One region of the Klebsiella oxytoca genome, then DNA from elsewhere that is predicted to be linked to it. Evidence: predicted binding sites of a transcription regulator. Region 1 holds the regulator's gene; each other region holds the start of a gene.
What was found. Region 1 encodes CRP, which controls carbon source genes, mostly activating them, when cyclic AMP is high. Its sites were predicted from a motif close to ATGTGANNNNNNTCACAT; they were not measured.
Positions count from the first base shown of each region.

Region 2: the regulator CRP is predicted to act here: its motif matches at 1,511-1,528, upstream of bhsA (multiple stress resistance protein BhsA).
Region 3: the regulator CRP is predicted to act here: its motif matches at 1,657-1,674, upstream of mlc (sugar metabolism global transcriptional regulator Mlc).
Region 4: the regulator CRP is predicted to act here: its motif matches at 1,891-1,908, upstream of deoC (deoxyribose-phosphate aldolase).

Region 1 is NZ_CP046115.1:4,964,882-4,969,095, reverse strand. Features, by position in the region: gene argD (bifunctional acetylornithine/succinyldiaminopimelate transaminase) at 1-159, shown strand, start outside; gene GJ746_RS23310 (YccS/YhfK family putative transporter) at 149-2,227, opposite strand; gene crp (cAMP-activated global transcriptional regulator CRP) at 2,279-2,911, opposite strand; gene GJ746_RS23300 (OsmC family protein) at 3,216-3,620, shown strand; gene GJ746_RS23295 (phosphoribulokinase) at 3,667-4,214, opposite strand, start outside.
Region 2 is NZ_CP046115.1:2,220,276-2,224,489, forward strand. Features, by position in the region: gene GJ746_RS10210 (TonB-dependent siderophore receptor) at 1-248, opposite strand, end outside; gene GJ746_RS10215 (TetR/AcrR family transcriptional regulator) at 720-1,355, opposite strand; gene bhsA (multiple stress resistance protein BhsA) at 1,604-1,861, shown strand; gene ldtC (L,D-transpeptidase LdtC) at 2,083-3,042, opposite strand; gene mfd (transcription-repair coupling factor) at 3,208-4,214, opposite strand, start outside.
Region 3 is NZ_CP046115.1:2,944,485-2,948,698, reverse strand. Features, by position in the region: gene GJ746_RS13705 (MFS transporter) at 1-619, opposite strand, end outside; gene GJ746_RS13700 (LysR family transcriptional regulator) at 736-1,629, shown strand; gene mlc (sugar metabolism global transcriptional regulator Mlc) at 1,763-2,983, shown strand; gene bioD (dethiobiotin synthase) at 3,111-3,806, shown strand; gene clcB (voltage-gated ClC-type chloride channel ClcB) at 3,759-4,214, opposite strand, start outside.
Region 4 is NZ_CP046115.1:789,399-793,612, forward strand. Features, by position in the region: gene GJ746_RS03760 (metal-dependent hydrolase) at 1-204, shown strand, start outside; gene GJ746_RS03765 (NupC/NupG family nucleoside CNT transporter) at 352-1,629, shown strand; gene deoC (deoxyribose-phosphate aldolase) at 2,046-2,825, shown strand; gene deoA (thymidine phosphorylase) at 2,904-4,214, shown strand, end outside.

The DNA.
Region 1 (4,214 bases):
CGTGATTTCCTGTATGCGGCTGCGGAAGCGGGCGTGATGGTCCTCAATGCGGGGCCGGATGTGATGCGTTTTGTGCCTTCTCTGGTAATTGATGACAGCGATATTGCTGAAGGTATGGCGCGCTTTGCCCGGGCGGTTGAAAGCGTGCTTAGCGCTTAGTCGCGCGTAGCCAGATACCATGATGTGGACGCTGACGCCATGCCACCGATGAAATGGTGTGCATGGTGTTCAGGTGTCCGAGGATGCGCTGCAAATGCTGCTCCATTGTGCTGAGCGGGCCGCGAGGAACCTCGGCATCCTGCGCTTCCATAATATTCACATCTCCTGCGCTGCCCGGCCCGTCGGTATCCAGCCGCTGCTGACAGCGCTGTAGCGCAATTTCGCAGGACTCCAGATAACGCTGCGCCAGAGCCGGCGTCAGCATATTGTGCTCACGCGCCAGAGTAGTCATGGCATTGATATGCTCGACAATAAACTGGCTATGCGTCACCCACAGCTTCATATCTTCCAGATAGTGCGAGTTAAAGCCGGGCTCCTGCATCGCCTGATTCAGCGAGTTGAACAGCGCGTTGTGCGCCTGATTGACGAGCATTCGCTGATAGGCCAGCGCCGGTGCCTGATGGTCGTCGCTAAGAATAAGCCTGATGGCCTCCTGATCGGCTTCCAGCGCATCGTGAGCATTTTTGCGCAGCAGGCCGCTTTGCCACTGCGGCCATAGCCAGACCATTCCACCGAAGGCGATCAAACAACCAATCAGGGTATCAATCAGTCTGGCGATGATGAACTGCTCGCCGTTCAGGGTGAGCAACTGCAGGGTATAAACCGCGGTGACCGTAAATCCGACCATTGCCCAGCCGTAATGTTTGCGAATAATCAGATAGCTTAACAGCGTAATGAACAGCATCGCGGTCAGCGTATAGCCTTCAGGGACGTGAAAGTGCAGCGTCAGTCCGGCTATTAACAATCCAGCTATCGTCCCGGCAGCCCGGTGGACAATGCGTACCCGCGTCGCGCCGTAGCCGTTTTGCGTCACGAATAGCACCGTCATCAGGATCCAGTAGGGTTTTGGCAGGTGCAGCGCGCTGCCCATCAGGCTGGCTGCGCTCAACATAACGCTGATCCGAGCGGCGTTACGTAACGCCGGTGATTTAAACGACAGATAGTTTTTCAACGCCGGCAGCAGCGGCAGACGGCGGGTTTTATCCGCCATCAGATTCCGCGCGTAAAGCGGGCGCTGGGTGCGCAGAACCCGGGCAATACGGCTGAAGTGCCAGGCGCAAAACTGCCCGACAGGATTATCCGGATGCTGCGAAGCGATTTTTTCCAGCGCACCGATCTGCTTATCCATCTGAAAGCGCCGAGGATAGCGATGGTAGAGCAGATCGTCCGCCAGTTCCCGCAGGCGGGCGGCAACGGTTTGTGCGCTCCAGCGGATCACCGCTTCAGCGTGGCTGCGTTCCACCAGCTTCTGTACCTCTTCCGGCTGATGAAGGCTGACGGAAATATGCTCCTGCAGGTCCAGCCCGACCTGGAAAGCGCGCAGCAGGCGTTTGTGATCGCTGCGCTGATTGGCCGCCAGCATATGCATCTGCTGATAGCACTGGGTAATCAGATCCACCACCTTTTGTTGGCGATTAAGCAGCGGGGGCAGAGATGTGGTGGGGTCCGTATGCTGGGTAAGCAGACTGTATTTAGCCTCGCAGTAGTTGGCTAATTCCCGGTAAAGCAGGCTCAGGGACTCGCGCAGCGGCTGTTCGCGCCATAGCCAAAACCAGAACCAGTTAAAAACGCCATACCACAGGGTGCCGAGGGCATAGATCAGCAGCGGCTCCCAGACCGGCATATTGCCTGCGAGACTCAGAGTAAAGATAGCCGCGATAAGCGAGGCTGGCAGCAGCCTGGCATGCAGCGGGCTGATTTCGGCAGTGACGCCGAGGATAAGCGCGAGGCCCGTGAGAATAATCGGCAGCGGGATTTCACGCAGCAGGAGGAGCTGGACAATCAGGCTACAGCCAGCAAACAGGCAGCCGCCGATAATCAGACGTTTGAAGAAACGTTTATGCGGCGTATCCAGCCCGGCAATGTTGCAGCAGGCGGGAACAAGAGAAAACAGAAGCCCCTGCTGTAAATGGCCAAACAGAAGACCAATGGCGACCGGCAGACACAACACCAGCGTTTGCCGCAGTGCATAGTTGACTTCAGGGTGGTAAATCAGCCTGCGCCACATGGGGAGAAAACAAAAACGGCGTATTGTCTGGCAATACGCCGTTTTACCGACTTAACGGGTACCGTAGACGACGATAGTTTTACCGTGCGCGGAGATCAGGTTTTGATCTTCCAGCATTTTCAGAATACGACCCACGGTCTCGCGAGAGCATCCGACGATCTGACCGATTTCCTGACGAGTAATTTTAATTTGCATACCGTCCGGGTGGGTCATCGCATCCGGCTGTTTTGCCAGATTCAGCAGCGTCTGAGCGATACGACCGGTAACGTCGAGGAAGGCAAGGTTGCCCACTTTCTCAGATGTAACCTGCAGACGGCGTGCCATTTGCGAAGATAGACGCATCAGGATATCCGGGTTTACCTGGATCAGCTGACGGAATTTTTTGTAGGAGATCTCGGCCACTTCACATGCGGTTTTCGCACGTACCCAGGCGCTACGCTCCTGACCTTCTTCAAACAGGCCTAATTCACCGATGAAATCGCCCTGGTTGAGGTAAGAGAGGATCATCTCTTTACCTTCTTCATCCTTGATGAGTACAGCCACGGAGCCTTTAACGATGTAGTACAACGTTTCTGCTTTCTCACCCTGGTGGATCAGCGTGCTCTTTGATGGGTACTTATGAATGTGGCAATGAGACAAGAACCATTCAAGGGTAGGGTCTGTTTGCGGTTTGCCAAGCACCATGCGCGGTTATCCTCTGTTATAAGCTATCTCCGGGTGCCGACACAACACGGCATCCGGGCATGCAATCGTATTGAATCCCTGTACCTGGGAATCCGGCTGAAAGTTTTCTGCAGCCTGTAATGTGAACTCCTCTGCATACATGCAGTACATCAATGTATTACTGTAGCATCAAGACTGTTTTAGCATAGCTTTCGCTGCATGTCTCCTGGTGTCTCGCTTCAGCATGACCCAGGTCGCCTTCCGTTGCGAGAAATGTTATGTGCGCGTAATCTGTCAGGAAAATTACAGACCTGGAGTTAAATTTATGCAAGCGCGAGTGAAGTGGGTTGAAGGGTTAACCTTCATCGGTGAGTCGGCTTCCGGTCACCAGATTCTGATGGACGGCAATTCCGGGGATAAAGCGCCGAGCCCAATGGAAATGGTGCTAATGGCGGCGGGCGGATGCAGCGCGATTGATGTCGTGTCCATTTTGCAGAAGGGTCGGCATAACGTTACCAACTGCGAAGTTAAGCTGACTTCTGAGCGTCGCGAAGAAGCGCCGCGTCTGTTTACCCATATCAACCTGCATTTTATTGTGACCGGTAAAGAGCTGAAAGATGCAGCCGTTTCCCGCGCTGTCGACCTGTCGGCGGAAAAATATTGCTCGGTGGCGCTGATGCTGGAGAAAGCGGTAAACATTACCCACTCTTATGAAGTCATCGAAGGGTAAAGCGACCGGACCCCGGCAGTGCAATCGTGCTGCCGGGATTGGCTTCTTAGCTAATTTTTCTGCCTTCCATCAGCCGTTCGACCAGCGGCGCCATAATAAGCTCCATCGCCAGTCCCATTTTTCCGCCCGGAACCACCAGCGTATTCATATGTGAGATAAATGAACCCTGCAGCATCGCCAGCAGCCAGGGGAAATCGATATTTTTCAGATTCCGAAAGTGAATGACGACAAAGCTTTCATCCAGCGAAGGGATGGCTTTAGCCGCAAACGGGTTGGACGTATCCACCGTCGGTACACGCTGGAAGTTGAGATGGGTGCGCGAAAACTGCGGGGTGATAAAGTTGATGTAATCTTCCATTGAGCGGACGACGGAATCCATCACCGCCTCACGAGAGTGCCCGCGTTCGCTGGTGTCGCGGATAAGCTTCTGGATCCACTCAAGATTGACGATCGGCACCACGCCGACCAGCAGGTCAACATGGTTAGCGACATTATGCTGAGGCGTAACCACGCCGCCGTGCAGCCCTTCATAAAACAGAACGTCAGTTGGTTCGGGCAGCGGCTGCCAGGGCGTGAAGGTTCCTGGAACCTGAT
Region 2 (4,214 bases), 2.7 Mb from region 1:
TAGTTAGTTCGTCCCTGGCTGCTGACGTCGATGCCGGGGATTAGCTGCGCCAGCACGTCTTTGAATTCTTTCCCGCCCTGAACCTGCTGTTCAATTTCCTGGCCTTCGATAACCCAGGTGGTCTGGGCCATTTCGGCTACGGTACGGTGCGTTCGGTTAGCGCTGACGATCATATTATCATCAGCAGCCCAGGCGGGCAGGGCCGTTGCCAGCAGCAGTGGGTTAAGCACCCAGAGACGCTTTTTCATGCTCATTCCTTTTATGAGTTTATGCCCGTCATTCTTCAAGCTGCAGGTGTGCTGACTTTGTTACTCGGCTCATCCATGAGTCTTGCCTTCAGGGCGGCAGCCACACGGCGTTCAAATCTGTTACGGACAGATTTGGCGCTCACCCGAATCGCTTGCGGGGATGCGTTCACTTATCGCGTGATTCGGCCTCACCCCTTCGGGGTCACAGTAAGCGCTATGCAAAACGGTTATCCGTTTTGTCCTGCAACTCGAATTATTCTGGGCTTACGGGATCGTTGTTTTAGTTTTCCGGTACGGGAGTACCGGTGGTTACATGGTGAAATAAACAGAAATAATTAATAGTGGATTTTGCCCGTATTGATTATTGTTATCAATATCATTCTCATGAAATAAACAAAATAACTTACTGAAAACATTAGTTAATGTAAGGATAAGGCGGGGAACCGGTGGAGAATCCACCGGTGAAGGGAGTTAACGCTGAAGAACCTGAGGCCACAGGCGTAGCGTGGTTTCGGCAATTTGCATGATCTTCGTGAAGTCGGCACCTTCGCGTGCGCCGATAGACATACCTTGTAATATGCAGTTAAGGAACAGCGCCAGCTGACGCACGTCGCCATCTGCCGGCAGTTCGCCGCGCAGCTGCCGCTGCTGGAGAAACTGCGTAAGCGTCTGTTCCTGCATCGCGTGCCGCGATTTCACGGTATTAGCGATGTCGGTTGATGATGCTGCCAGCGCGGCAGAGGTGTTAATCATAAAACAGCCTGCCGGCGTCTCTTTGCTGGTGAAACAGGTCGCGACGGCGGTGAAATAATCGCGTAATGCCCGATCGACTGTTTTATCTTCGTCAAACAACAGCGCCTCGTGTCTGGCGGCAAAACGCGAGATATAGCGATCCAGCACCGCGCGAAACAACCCCTCTTTATTCACAAATTCCGCGTAGAGCGTAGGCGCTTTTGCGCCGGTTGCTTCTACCAGATCGGCAAGAGAGGTGGCTTCATAGCCGTGCTGCCAGAAGAGTGTCATGGCCTTATCCAGCGCCGCTTCCCTGTCGAACACTTTCGGTCGGCCACGGCTTTTTTTCGTGCAACTTTGAACGTCAGTTGTCATGGTGCCGCTGTACCTTTATTGATGTGTTGAGTGGTCATTATAAAAATAAACCCCACAAGCTGCCAGCGATGGCGGTCTAAAAATAAATAATTCATATATGTATGAATTTTAAACTGTTTATAAATAGTTATACGGGCGTTATAAAAATATTTGACGTGTGACCTGGATCACACTATTATTTACCTATCGATCGTTAAGTAAATGCGTTCACCCCTACAAAAACATTCATCTGCACAGGTTTAATCATCATGAAAAACGTTAAAACTTTAGCCATTGCCGCCGTTCTCAGCTCGCTTTCTTTCGCCAGCTTTGCTGCTGTAGAAGTACAGTCAACTCCGGCTGGTCAGCATAAAATCGGTACCGTCTCCGCTACTGCCGGGACTAACCTCGGTTCGCTGGAAGATCAGCTGGCGCAAAAAGCGGAAGAAATGGGGGCAACCTCTTACCGTATTACTTCCGTAACCGGGCCGAACACCCTGCACGGGACTGCGGTTATCTACAAATAATTTTTTGCATTCCCCTGTTATGCCACTGATTATGCGTGGGCCTGATCCCTTCAGCAGTCCACGTTGAGTAAGAAATAAGTTGTTCCCTGACGAGATGCGGCGTCCACCCCTTTTATGACGCTGCGGACCGCAGAAAAGCAGTACGTTGTTATTTGTCACTTGCCACAAAAAAACCGCCTTCAGTTCAGAAGGCGGTTTTTTTATGGCTATGACCCGGTAGGCTAGAGCGACTGCTCCGTGATGTGATGGTGACGGGTGACATCAATCGGCATACCTGAACGTAGCGTCATCGCCCGCTCCATAACTTCAGCATCGGTCAACTGCGCCTGCCTGAATGCCTGCATGCTGTCGTTAAGAGTAATTGGCAGCGTCTGCGGATCGTCATCAATATGCTTCGACAGCGGCTGGTGCACTTCTACCAGCCGGGCTCCGTTCGGCTCAACGGATACTTTGATTGGCGTGTTAATGATCGTGACCTTCGTGCCTGGGGTTATTTCGTTGTACAACGCTTTGATGTCGTCATCGCGCAGGCGAATACAGCCGGAGCTGACGCGCATGCCGATGCCGAAGTCAGCGTTGGTGCCGTGCAGCAGATAGACGCCGCCGTAAGCCGCCAGGCGAATGGCATGATGTCCCATCGGATTATCTGGCCCGGCAGGCATGACGGCAGGCAGGTCAATCCCCATTGCTTTATAGCGGGCGCGAATATTGGCCGTTGGCGTCCACGTTGGGTTGGCGCGTTTGTCGGAGACGGTGGTGACCATCGTCGGGGTAATCGTATCGCCGCCGAGCTGCCCAATACCGATAGGATACACGGTCACTTCACTTTTTCCGGGTGGATAATAGTAGAGACGAAGCTCGGCCAGGTTGAGAACTAACCCTTCACGAGGCGCGTCGGGCAGCAGGGTTTGCAGCGGAATAGTCAGCACGCTACCGGCTCGCGGAACATAAGGATCGACTCCGGGGTTAGCCTGGAGAAGAGCCAGGAAGCCAACGTTGTACTTTTTAGCGATCGCTTCGAGAGAGCCGCCGTTATTTTCGACCACGTGAAACTGGTTTTGCCCCACCAGGCGGCTGCCCGGAGGCGGCAGTGGCCAGGTGTTGGCGCGAGCAGGCAGCGTCAGCGCGGCGGCGATAGCTACCATCCCCAGCCAGAGTGAAATACGCGAAAAGCTTTTCATCACCATAATTCCATAATAAGTAAGTGGTTATTTTTATACGAAGAGGCCTTAAGATTATGAGGGAGCGAGTGTTGGGAAGTGCAGGGGAATGCAAAATGTTTGTAAATTTTGCCGAATCTGAAAACAGGGCCGGGATACGACCTGTAGATCGTATCCCGGTTATCGCTAGGCGGTAGCGTTCTCTTCCAGCAGACGAATAAACTGCCGCACCCAGTCCATTCGCGTTTTGCGCTCGGCGAGATCCTGCATAAACTTCAGACGCGTCGGGCCATCCAGACGATAGTGCTGCGGCTGCTTCTGCAGCAGGCCAATCAGCCAGAGCGGGTTAACGTTATTCTTCTCGTTAAACTCAATGGTGCCGCCTTTTTCGTTGCTCTCAAGCTTACGGATCCCCAGCTTCTGCGCCTGCTGGCGCAATCGGGCGATGTCGAGCAGGTTTCTTGCCGGATCCGGCAGCAGGCCAAAGCGATCGATCAGCTCAACTTTGATCTCCTCCAGCTCATTCTCGTTCTTCGCGCTGGCGATGCGCTTGTAGAACGACAGGCGGGTATTCACATCCGGGATAAAGTCGTCCGGCAGCAGCGATGGCATACGGAGTTCAACTTCGGTCTGCTGGCTGGTGAGATCCTCCAGAGAGGGCTCGCGCCCGGCCTTCAGCGCATCAACGGCGTTTTCCAGCAGCTCCATATAGAGTGAGAAGCCGATGGTTTCCATGGAGCCGCTCTGATCTTCGCCCAGTAGTTCCCCCGCGCCGCGAATTTCAAGGTCATGGGTGGCCAGCGCGAATCCGGCGCCAAGATCTTCCAGCGACGCGATAGCCTCAAGGCGTTTTTGCGCATCGGTGGTCATCGCTTTCGGATGCGGCGTCAGTAGCCAGGCATAGGCCTGATGATGTGAACGACCAACGCGGCCGCGCAGCTGGTGCAGCTGCGCCAGACCGAAGTGATCGGCGCGCTCGATAATAATGGTGTTCGCCGTCGGGATGTCGATGCCGGTTTCAATAATAGTGGTGCACACCAGGACGTTAAAGCGCTGGTGGTGGAAATCGTTCATTACCCGTTCAAGCTCGCGCTCCCGCATTTGCCCGTGACCAATGGCAATACGCGCCTCAGGCACCAGCTCCGCGAGCCTGTCCGCCGCTTTCTGAATATTCTCGACGTCATTATAGAGAT
Region 3 (4,214 bases), 2.0 Mb from region 1:
ACATCAGCGCTGCGGCGAGGGCAAAGCCGCTAATGACCGCCAGCGCAATTCGCCAGCCGAAAAAATCAGTGAATACCCCGGTCAGCAGACGGCCGCTCATACCGCCAATAGAGTTACCGCTGATATACAGCCCCATGGAGAAAGCCACTACGCTGGGGTGGATCTCTTCGCTCAGGTAGGTCATACCGACCGCCGCCACGCCGCTTAATGACAGGCCAATCAGGGCTCGCATAATCAGGATCCCATGCCAGCTGGACATCATCGTCGACAGCAGGGAGCAGCAGGAAGCCAGCATTAGCGCGGTAACCATCACCTGCTTGCGGCCAATAGCGTCGGATAATGGCCCGGTAAACAGCAGGCCCACCGCCAGCATGGCCGTGGAAATCGACAGGGAAATACTACTGCTGGCCGGTGAGACGCCAAATTCGCTGGAGAGCACCGGCAGGATCGGCTGCACACAATAAAGCAGCGCGAAGGTCGCCAGTCCGGCAGAAAAGAGGGCGAGAGTAACGCGAATAAATTGCGGAGTACCGCGTTTAATAAACTGATTTGGCTGCGGTGCAATCATGTCGCTGATGTCGTGTGCCGGGACGGTATCAGCGGTAGTTGTACGACTCACGGAAAATCCTTGCTGTTTAACAGAGAGTTGAGCGGCGCATTGGCCCCTTATTCAGAGTATGAAAAGGTAAATATTCTGTCTAATATATTAATAATCTCAAATAAGATGTTTTAAATATGAATATTGAACTGCGCCATCTGCGTTACTTTATTGCGGTAGCTGAAGAGCTGCATTTCGGCCATGCGGCGGCGCGGCTGAACATCTCTCAGCCGCCGCTCAGCCAGCAGATTCAAATCCTCGAACAGCAAATTGGCGCCCGTCTTTTTGCCCGAACTAACCGTAGCGTCAGCCTGACCGAGGCAGGAAGGCAGTTTTTGGCCGACAGCCGACAGATCCTCGCTCAGGTAGACGATGCCGCCGCGCGCGCCGCGCGTCTGCATCAGGGGGAAACCGGCGAGCTGCGCATCGGGTTTACCTCTTCGGCGCCCTTTATCAAGGCGGTATCTGACACGCTGTCGACTTTTCGCCGCCGTTACCCTGATGTGCATATTCAGACTCGGGAAACCAATACCCGTGAGCAAATCGTCCCGCTGAACGAAGGCGCGCTGGATCTGGGGCTAATGCGTAATACGCAACTGCCGGATACGCTGCTCTGGGAGAGAGTGCTGCGTGAGCCGCTGCTGGCGATGGTACCGAGGGATCACCCGCTGGCGACTCAGCCTGCCGTTAGCCTGCGAGAACTGGCGCGGGAGCCGTTCGTGTTTTTCGATCCCCATGTCGGTACCGGCCTGTATGACGATATTCTGGGCTTGATGCGCCGCTACGGGCTGACGCCGGTCATTACTCAGGAGGTGGGGGAAGCGATGACTATCATCGGCCTGGTTGCCGCCGGGCTGGGGGTGTCGATATTGCCGGCGTCGTTCAGGCGGGTTCAGCTGTCGGATATGTGTTGGCTGCCCATCGAAGAACAGGACGCGATATCGGAAATGTGGCTGGTGTGGTCTAAGCATCGCGAACAGGGGCAGGCGGCCCGACGTTTTCGTGAATCGCTGCTTGCCAGCGTTACGTGAGATTTTTAAGACAAATAAGGGCTAAAAATGTGCGGTAAATCACAAGGCTAAGCAAAAATTTGACGAGTACCGTTGAAGTGTTTCACCATAGCCCTCAGTTTATTTCGAAGCGCGAAAATAAAGGGAGTCAACGGTGGTAGCGGACAGTCAGCCAGGCCATATCGATCAAATAAAGCAGACCAACGCGGGCGCGGTTTATCGCCTGATTGATCAGCTTGGCCCGGTATCGCGCATCGACCTTTCGCGCTTCGCGCAGCTGGCCCCCGCCAGTATCACCAAAATTGTCCGCGAAATGCTGGAAGCTCATCTGGTCCAGGAAACGGAAATACAGGAACCCGGAAGCCGGGGACGACCTGCCGTTGGGTTAATGGTGGAAACCGAAGCCTGGCATTATCTCTCTGTGCGTATCAGCCGCGGCGAAATCCATCTCGCGCTTCGGGATTTAAGCAGCGCGCTGGTAGTGGAAGAGCAGCTGGAACTGGAAATACAGCACGTTCAGCCTTTCGCGACCCGCTTGCTCGATCACGTTGATCAGTTTTTTATTCGTCACCAAAAGAAGCTGGAACGTTTAACCGCCATCGCCGTCACCATGCCGGGGATTATTGATACTGAGAACGGTATCATTCATCGGATGCCTTTTTATGAAGACGTTAAGGATATGCCGCTTGGCGAGATTTTAGCTAACCATACCGGCGTGTCGGTTTACATTCAGCACGATATCAGCGCGTGGACCATGGCCGAATCGTTGTTTGGCGCGTCAAGAGGCGCGCGGGACGTGGTTCAGGTGGTGATTGACCATAACGTGGGCGCAGGCGTGATCACCGATGGACGCCTGCTGCATGCCGGCAGCAGTAGCCTGGTGGAAATTGGACACACCCAGGTCGATCCTTATGGTAAGCGCTGTTACTGTGGCAACCACGGCTGTCTGGAGACCATCGCCAGCGTGGAGAGCGTGCTGGAGCTGGCGCAGGTGCGAATGGCTAAATCGATGAGTTCGATGCTGCACCAGCAGCCGCTAAGCGTGGAGTGGCTGTGTCAGGCCGCGCTGCAGGGAGATTTACTGGCGCGCGACATTATCAGCGGCGTAGGGAACCATGTCGGGCGAATTCTGGCAATTATGGTGAACCTCTTCAATCCGCAAAAAATCCTCATTGGCTCTCCTTTTAACCAGGCGTCGGACATCCTGTTTCCGGCAATATCTGATTGTATTCGGCAACAATCGTTACCGGCTTACAGCCGACATATCGCGGTAGAAAGCACTCAATTTTCTAACCGGGGAACGATGGCTGGCGCGGCCTTAGTCAAGGATGCCCTCTATAACGGATCGCTGCTGATACGACTGTTACAGGGTTAACATTTTTTCGTATTCACACCAAAAATTGCGCTATCTCAAGCCGGCCTTGGGCCGCTTCGCGTAGACTTTTTCCACAGTTGATTATTTCTCTCCCGTATATTTCATCAACATAACTGTGGGGTTAGTGATGTTTAAGCGTTTCTTCATAACAGGTACTGACACTGCTGTCGGAAAGACAGTGGTTTCCCGTGCGCTGTTGCAGGCACTGGCTGCCAGCGGCAAAAGCGTCGCCGGGTACAAGCCTGTGGCGAAGGGTAGTAAAGAGACGCCTGACGGACTGCGGAACAAAGATGCGCTGGTCTTACAGAGCGTGTCTTCGCTGGTGTTACCGTATGATGCTGTCAATCCCATCGCGTTAAGCGAAGATGAAAGCAGCGTGGCGCACAGCTGCCCGATCAACTACGGACTGCTTTCGGATGGCCTGCAGCGTCTCAGCGGCCAGGTGGAACATGTGGTGGTTGAAGGCACCGGCGGCTGGCGTAGCCTGATGAACGACCTGCGTCCGCTTTCAGAATGGGTGGTGCAGGAACAGCTGCCGGTATTAATGGTGGTTGGTATTCAGGAGGGCTGTATCAACCATGCCCTGCTTACCGCGCAGGCGATTGCCAACGATGGCCTGCCGCTGATTGGCTGGGTAGCTAACCGCATTAACCCGGGTCTGGCGCACTACGCTGAAATCATCGATGTGCTGAGTAAAAAATTGCCGGCGCCGCTTATCGGCGAATTACCCTATTTACCGCGCGCAGAACAGCGTGAGCTGAGCCAGTATATCGACTTATCGATGCTCGGCGAGATGATGGCGGTAGATCGAATCCCGGCGTAACGTCCGCGATATCACCGATGCCAGCACGCTGGCAATCAGTAAACCGGGCAGTAAAACGTACTGTCCGGTCATTTCACAAATCATCAGCGTTGACATAATCGGCGCATGGGTTGTGGCAGCCAGAAATGCCGCCATCCCGGTTAATCCCATCATTATCGCAATCCCCTGATAATCAGGCAGCCATAGCCCCGTCAGGTTCGCGAATAGCATACCGACGCCGAGACCGACAAATAGCGTTGGCGTAAACACGCCGCCCGGGGCGCCGGAGCCGCTGCTGGCCAGTACAGCGAATAGCTTGCAGACAAACACCATAAATACTGAGCTAAACAGGGGCGGCGACAGAAGATAGCTTTGTACAACGCTATAGCCATTTCCCCATACTGCCGGAACCATCAGCGACAGCAGGCC
Region 4 (4,214 bases), 1.2 Mb from region 1:
GTAATGGCGCAGCTGCCGTTGACGGCGCTGCTGCTGGAGACCGACGCGCCGGATATGCCGTTGAACGGTTTCCAGGGACAGCCGAACAGGCCTGAACAGGTCGCTCGCGTGTTCTCCGCCTTATGCGAGCTTCGCCCTGAGCCTGCGGAAGAAATTGCTAATGCTATGATTTGTAATACAAAAGAGGTTTTTTCTCTTCCATAATATTTTATGGAGTGATCTGTGTCTCATTCCTGCCTTTTTATCTCATTGTTTTGCTTAAAATGTGTGAGCTACGGCGGGCTTGATGGTTTCATACCGTTATAATCGCGGAGGTTTTAAGGCTGAACTATCAATACACAGGGACTCTGTATGCAAATTATCATGGGACTTATCGGCATGGTGGTGTTGTTAGCCATCGCTGTGCTCCTCTCAAGCAATCAAAAAGCCATCAATATGCGTACCGTCCTCGGCGCCTGGATTATCCAGGTGGGGATCGGCGCGTTAATTCTCTACGTACCGGCCGGGCGCACGGCGCTGCTGGCTATGTCAAACGGCGTTGCCAACGTTATCGCTTATGGCAATGAAGGGATCGGCTTTATTTTTGGCGGACTGGTTTCCGATAAGATGTTTGAAGTTTTCGGCGGCGGCGGGTTTGTTTTTGCTCTGCGCGTCCTTCCGGTGATTGTCTTCTTCTCATCGCTTATCGCCGTCCTTTATTATCTCGGCATCATGCAGTTTGTTATCCGCATTCTTGGCGGAGCGCTGCGGGCGGTACTGAAAACCTCGCGCACGGAATCGCTTTCTGCCACGGCGAATATCTTTGTTGGTCAGACCGAAGCGCCGCTGGTCGTGCGTCCTTACATCGCCACCATGACCCGCTCTGAGCTATTTGCGGTGATGTGTGGGGGCCTGGCTTCGGTCGCGGGCTCCGTTCTCGCCGGCTATGCCCAGATGGGCGTACCGCTGGAATATCTGATTGCCGCTTCGTTTATGGCAGCGCCGGGCGGTCTGCTGTTTGCGAAGATTATCGTGCCGGAAACTGAGCAGCCGCAAGATAGCCCGGCGCTGGAAAAAAATGACGCCGATCCTGAGGCTCCGGCAAACGTACTGGATGCTGCCGCATCCGGGGCAGCTTCGGGGATGCAGCTGGCGCTCAACGTCGGGGCGATGCTGCTGGCGTTTATCGCGCTGATTGCCCTGGTTAACGGTATTCTTTCCGGCGTCGGCGGCTGGTTTAACTATCCGGAGCTGTCGCTACAAATGATTCTCGGCTGGGTCTTTTCGCCGCTGGCGTGGGTGATTGGCGTTCCGTGGAATGAGGCTACCGTTGCGGGTTCATTTATCGGCCAGAAGCTGATTATCAACGAGTTTGTGGCTTATATGAATTTCGGCGAATATCTGAAAGCCGACGTCGAAGTGGCTGCCGCAGGTTTACAGGTGATTTCCACCCACACCAAAGCCATTATCTCCTTTGCCCTGTGCGGTTTTGCCAACCTGTCGTCCATTGCTATTTTGATTGGTGGATTGGGCGGGATGGCGCCAACTCGCCGACAGGAGATTGCGCAACTGGGTATGCGGGCCGTGGCGGCGGGTACGCTTTCTAACCTGATGAGCGCCACCATTGCAGGCGTTTTCCTCGCGCTATAACCGTAGTTATTGACTGCTAAAATCCCGGCGGTTCTTCAGCCGCCGGCGACTCGCTTCTTAGTGTTAAAATCCCATCATGCTTCAACGCTCTGTTTATCAATGGCTAGCGAGCTTTTTTGCATTTTCTCGCACAAAATGTGCGCACTGACGTCGAGTTGTTACGAGTGGTTATGTTATAATAATAACATTAGGTCGGCGCTGAGATTGCTGATTATGCTTACCGAGCGTTTTACTCGTTGAGCGCCAGCCATAAGATAATTTATGTGATTAATATCACGTTACAGCAATGCAAATTGGTGATTAGTTTTCATTAACTGTGATGTATATCGAAGTGTAGCGGCGAGGGAATGTTACAATAGTAACAGACTCGCAAGGTGAACAAACTTTAAAGCGGCAATACGCCGTCGGAGTATGAAATGACTGATTTAACTGCAAGCAGCCTGCGCGCGTTGAAACTGATGGACCTGACAACCCTGAACGATGATGACACCAATGAAAAAGTGATCGCGCTGTGTCGTCAGGCCAAAACACCGGTAGGTAACACTGCCGCAGTGTGTATCTATCCGCGCTTTATCCCGATCGCTCGTAAGACGCTGAACGAGCAGGGAACCCCGGATATCCGCATCGCGACGGTGACCAACTTCCCGCACGGCAACGATGATATTGATATCGCCCTGGCGGAAACCCGCGCGGCGATTGCTTACGGTGCCGATGAAGTTGACGTCGTGTTCCCTTACCGTGCGCTGATTGCGGGTAACGAACAGGTGGGTTTTGACCTGGTGAAAGCCTGTAAGGAAGCCTGTGCGGCGGCAAACGTTTTGCTAAAAGTGATTATCGAAACCGGAGAGCTGAAAGAAGAGGCGCTGATTCGTAAAGCGTCTGAAATCTCCATCAAAGCCGGTGCCGATTTCATCAAAACGTCTACCGGCAAAGTTCCGGTGAACGCAACGCCGGAAAGCGCGCGCATCATGCTGGAAGTTATTCGTGATATGGGCGTTCAGCAGAGCGTGGGCTTCAAACCGGCAGGCGGCGTGCGTAGCGCAGAAGACGCGCAAAAATTCCTCGCCATTGCCGATGAACTGTTCGGTGCCGAATGGGCAGACTCTCGCCACTACCGCTTTGGCGCTTCCAGCCTGCTGGCAAGCCTGCTTAAAGCGCTGGGACACGGCGATGGTAAGAGCGCCAGCAGCTACTAAAACGTAATTTGCCTGACCGTAAGGCCGGATGTCGTCCGGCCTGTGGTTGGTCTTTGACTCTTTCCCCGGGAGGTTATCTTGTTTCTCGCACAAGAAATTATTCGTAAAAAACGCGATGGTCATGCGCTGAGTGATGAAGAAATTCGTTTTTTCATCAACGGTATCCGCGATAACACTATTTCAGAAGGGCAGATAGCTGCTCTGGCGATGACCATTTTTTTCCACGATATGTCTATGCCGGAACGCGTTTCGCTGACCATGGCGATGCGGGATTCAGGTACCGTTCTGGACTGGAAGAGCCTTAACCTCAACGGACCGATCGTCGATAAGCACTCGACCGGCGGCGTAGGCGATGTGACCTCGCTGATGCTGGGACCAATGGTCGCAGCCTGTGGCGGCTATGTGCCGATGATCTCCGGGCGCGGCCTCGGTCATACTGGCGGTACGCTCGACAAGCTGGAAGCGATTCCCGGTTTCGATATCTTCCCGGACGATAGCCGCTTCCGTGAAATCATTAAAGATGTTGGCGTCGCGATTATCGGGCAGACCAGCTCTCTGGCACCAGCGGACAAACGTTTTTATGCGACCCGCGATATTACCGCGACGGTGGATTCCATCCCGCTGATCACCGCCTCGATCCTGGCGAAAAAACTGGCGGAAGGGCTGGATGCGCTGGTGATGGATGTCAAAGTCGGCAGCGGCGCTTTTATGCCGACTTATGAGCTTTCCGCCGCGCTGGCGGAAGCGATCGTTGGCGTCGCTAACGGCGCAGGCGTGCGGACGACCGCACTGCTGACCGATATGAATCAGGTGCTGGCCTCCAGCGCCGGTAATGCGGTGGAAGTGCGGGAAGCCGTGCAGTTCCTCACCGGCGAGTACCGCAATCCGCGGCTGTTGGAGGTGACGATGGCGCTGTGCGTCGAGATGCTCATTTCCGGCAGGCTGGCGGAGAACGACGCCGACGCGCGGGCTAAGCTTCAGGCGGTGCTGGATAACGGCAAAGCCGCAGAAGTCTTTGGCCGTATGGTGGCAGCGCAAAAAGGCCCAGGCGATTTCGTGGAAAACTACGATAAATACCTGCCGGGCGCGATGCTGAGCAAAGCGGTCTACGCCGAAGGCGAAGGATTTGTTGCCGAAATGGACACTCGCGCGCTGGGCATGGCGGTGGTCTCCATGGGCGGCGGACGCCGCCAGGCATCGGATCTGATTGATTACAGCGTCGGCTTTACCGACATGGTTCCTCTCGGCGCGCGCATTGATACACAGCAGCCGCTGGCGGTTATCCATGCTAAAGATGAAAACAGCTGGCAGGAAGCCGCCAGGGCCGTTAAAGCGGCCATTAAACTTGACGATAAAGCGCCTGAAATTACGCCAACGGTCTATCGTCGT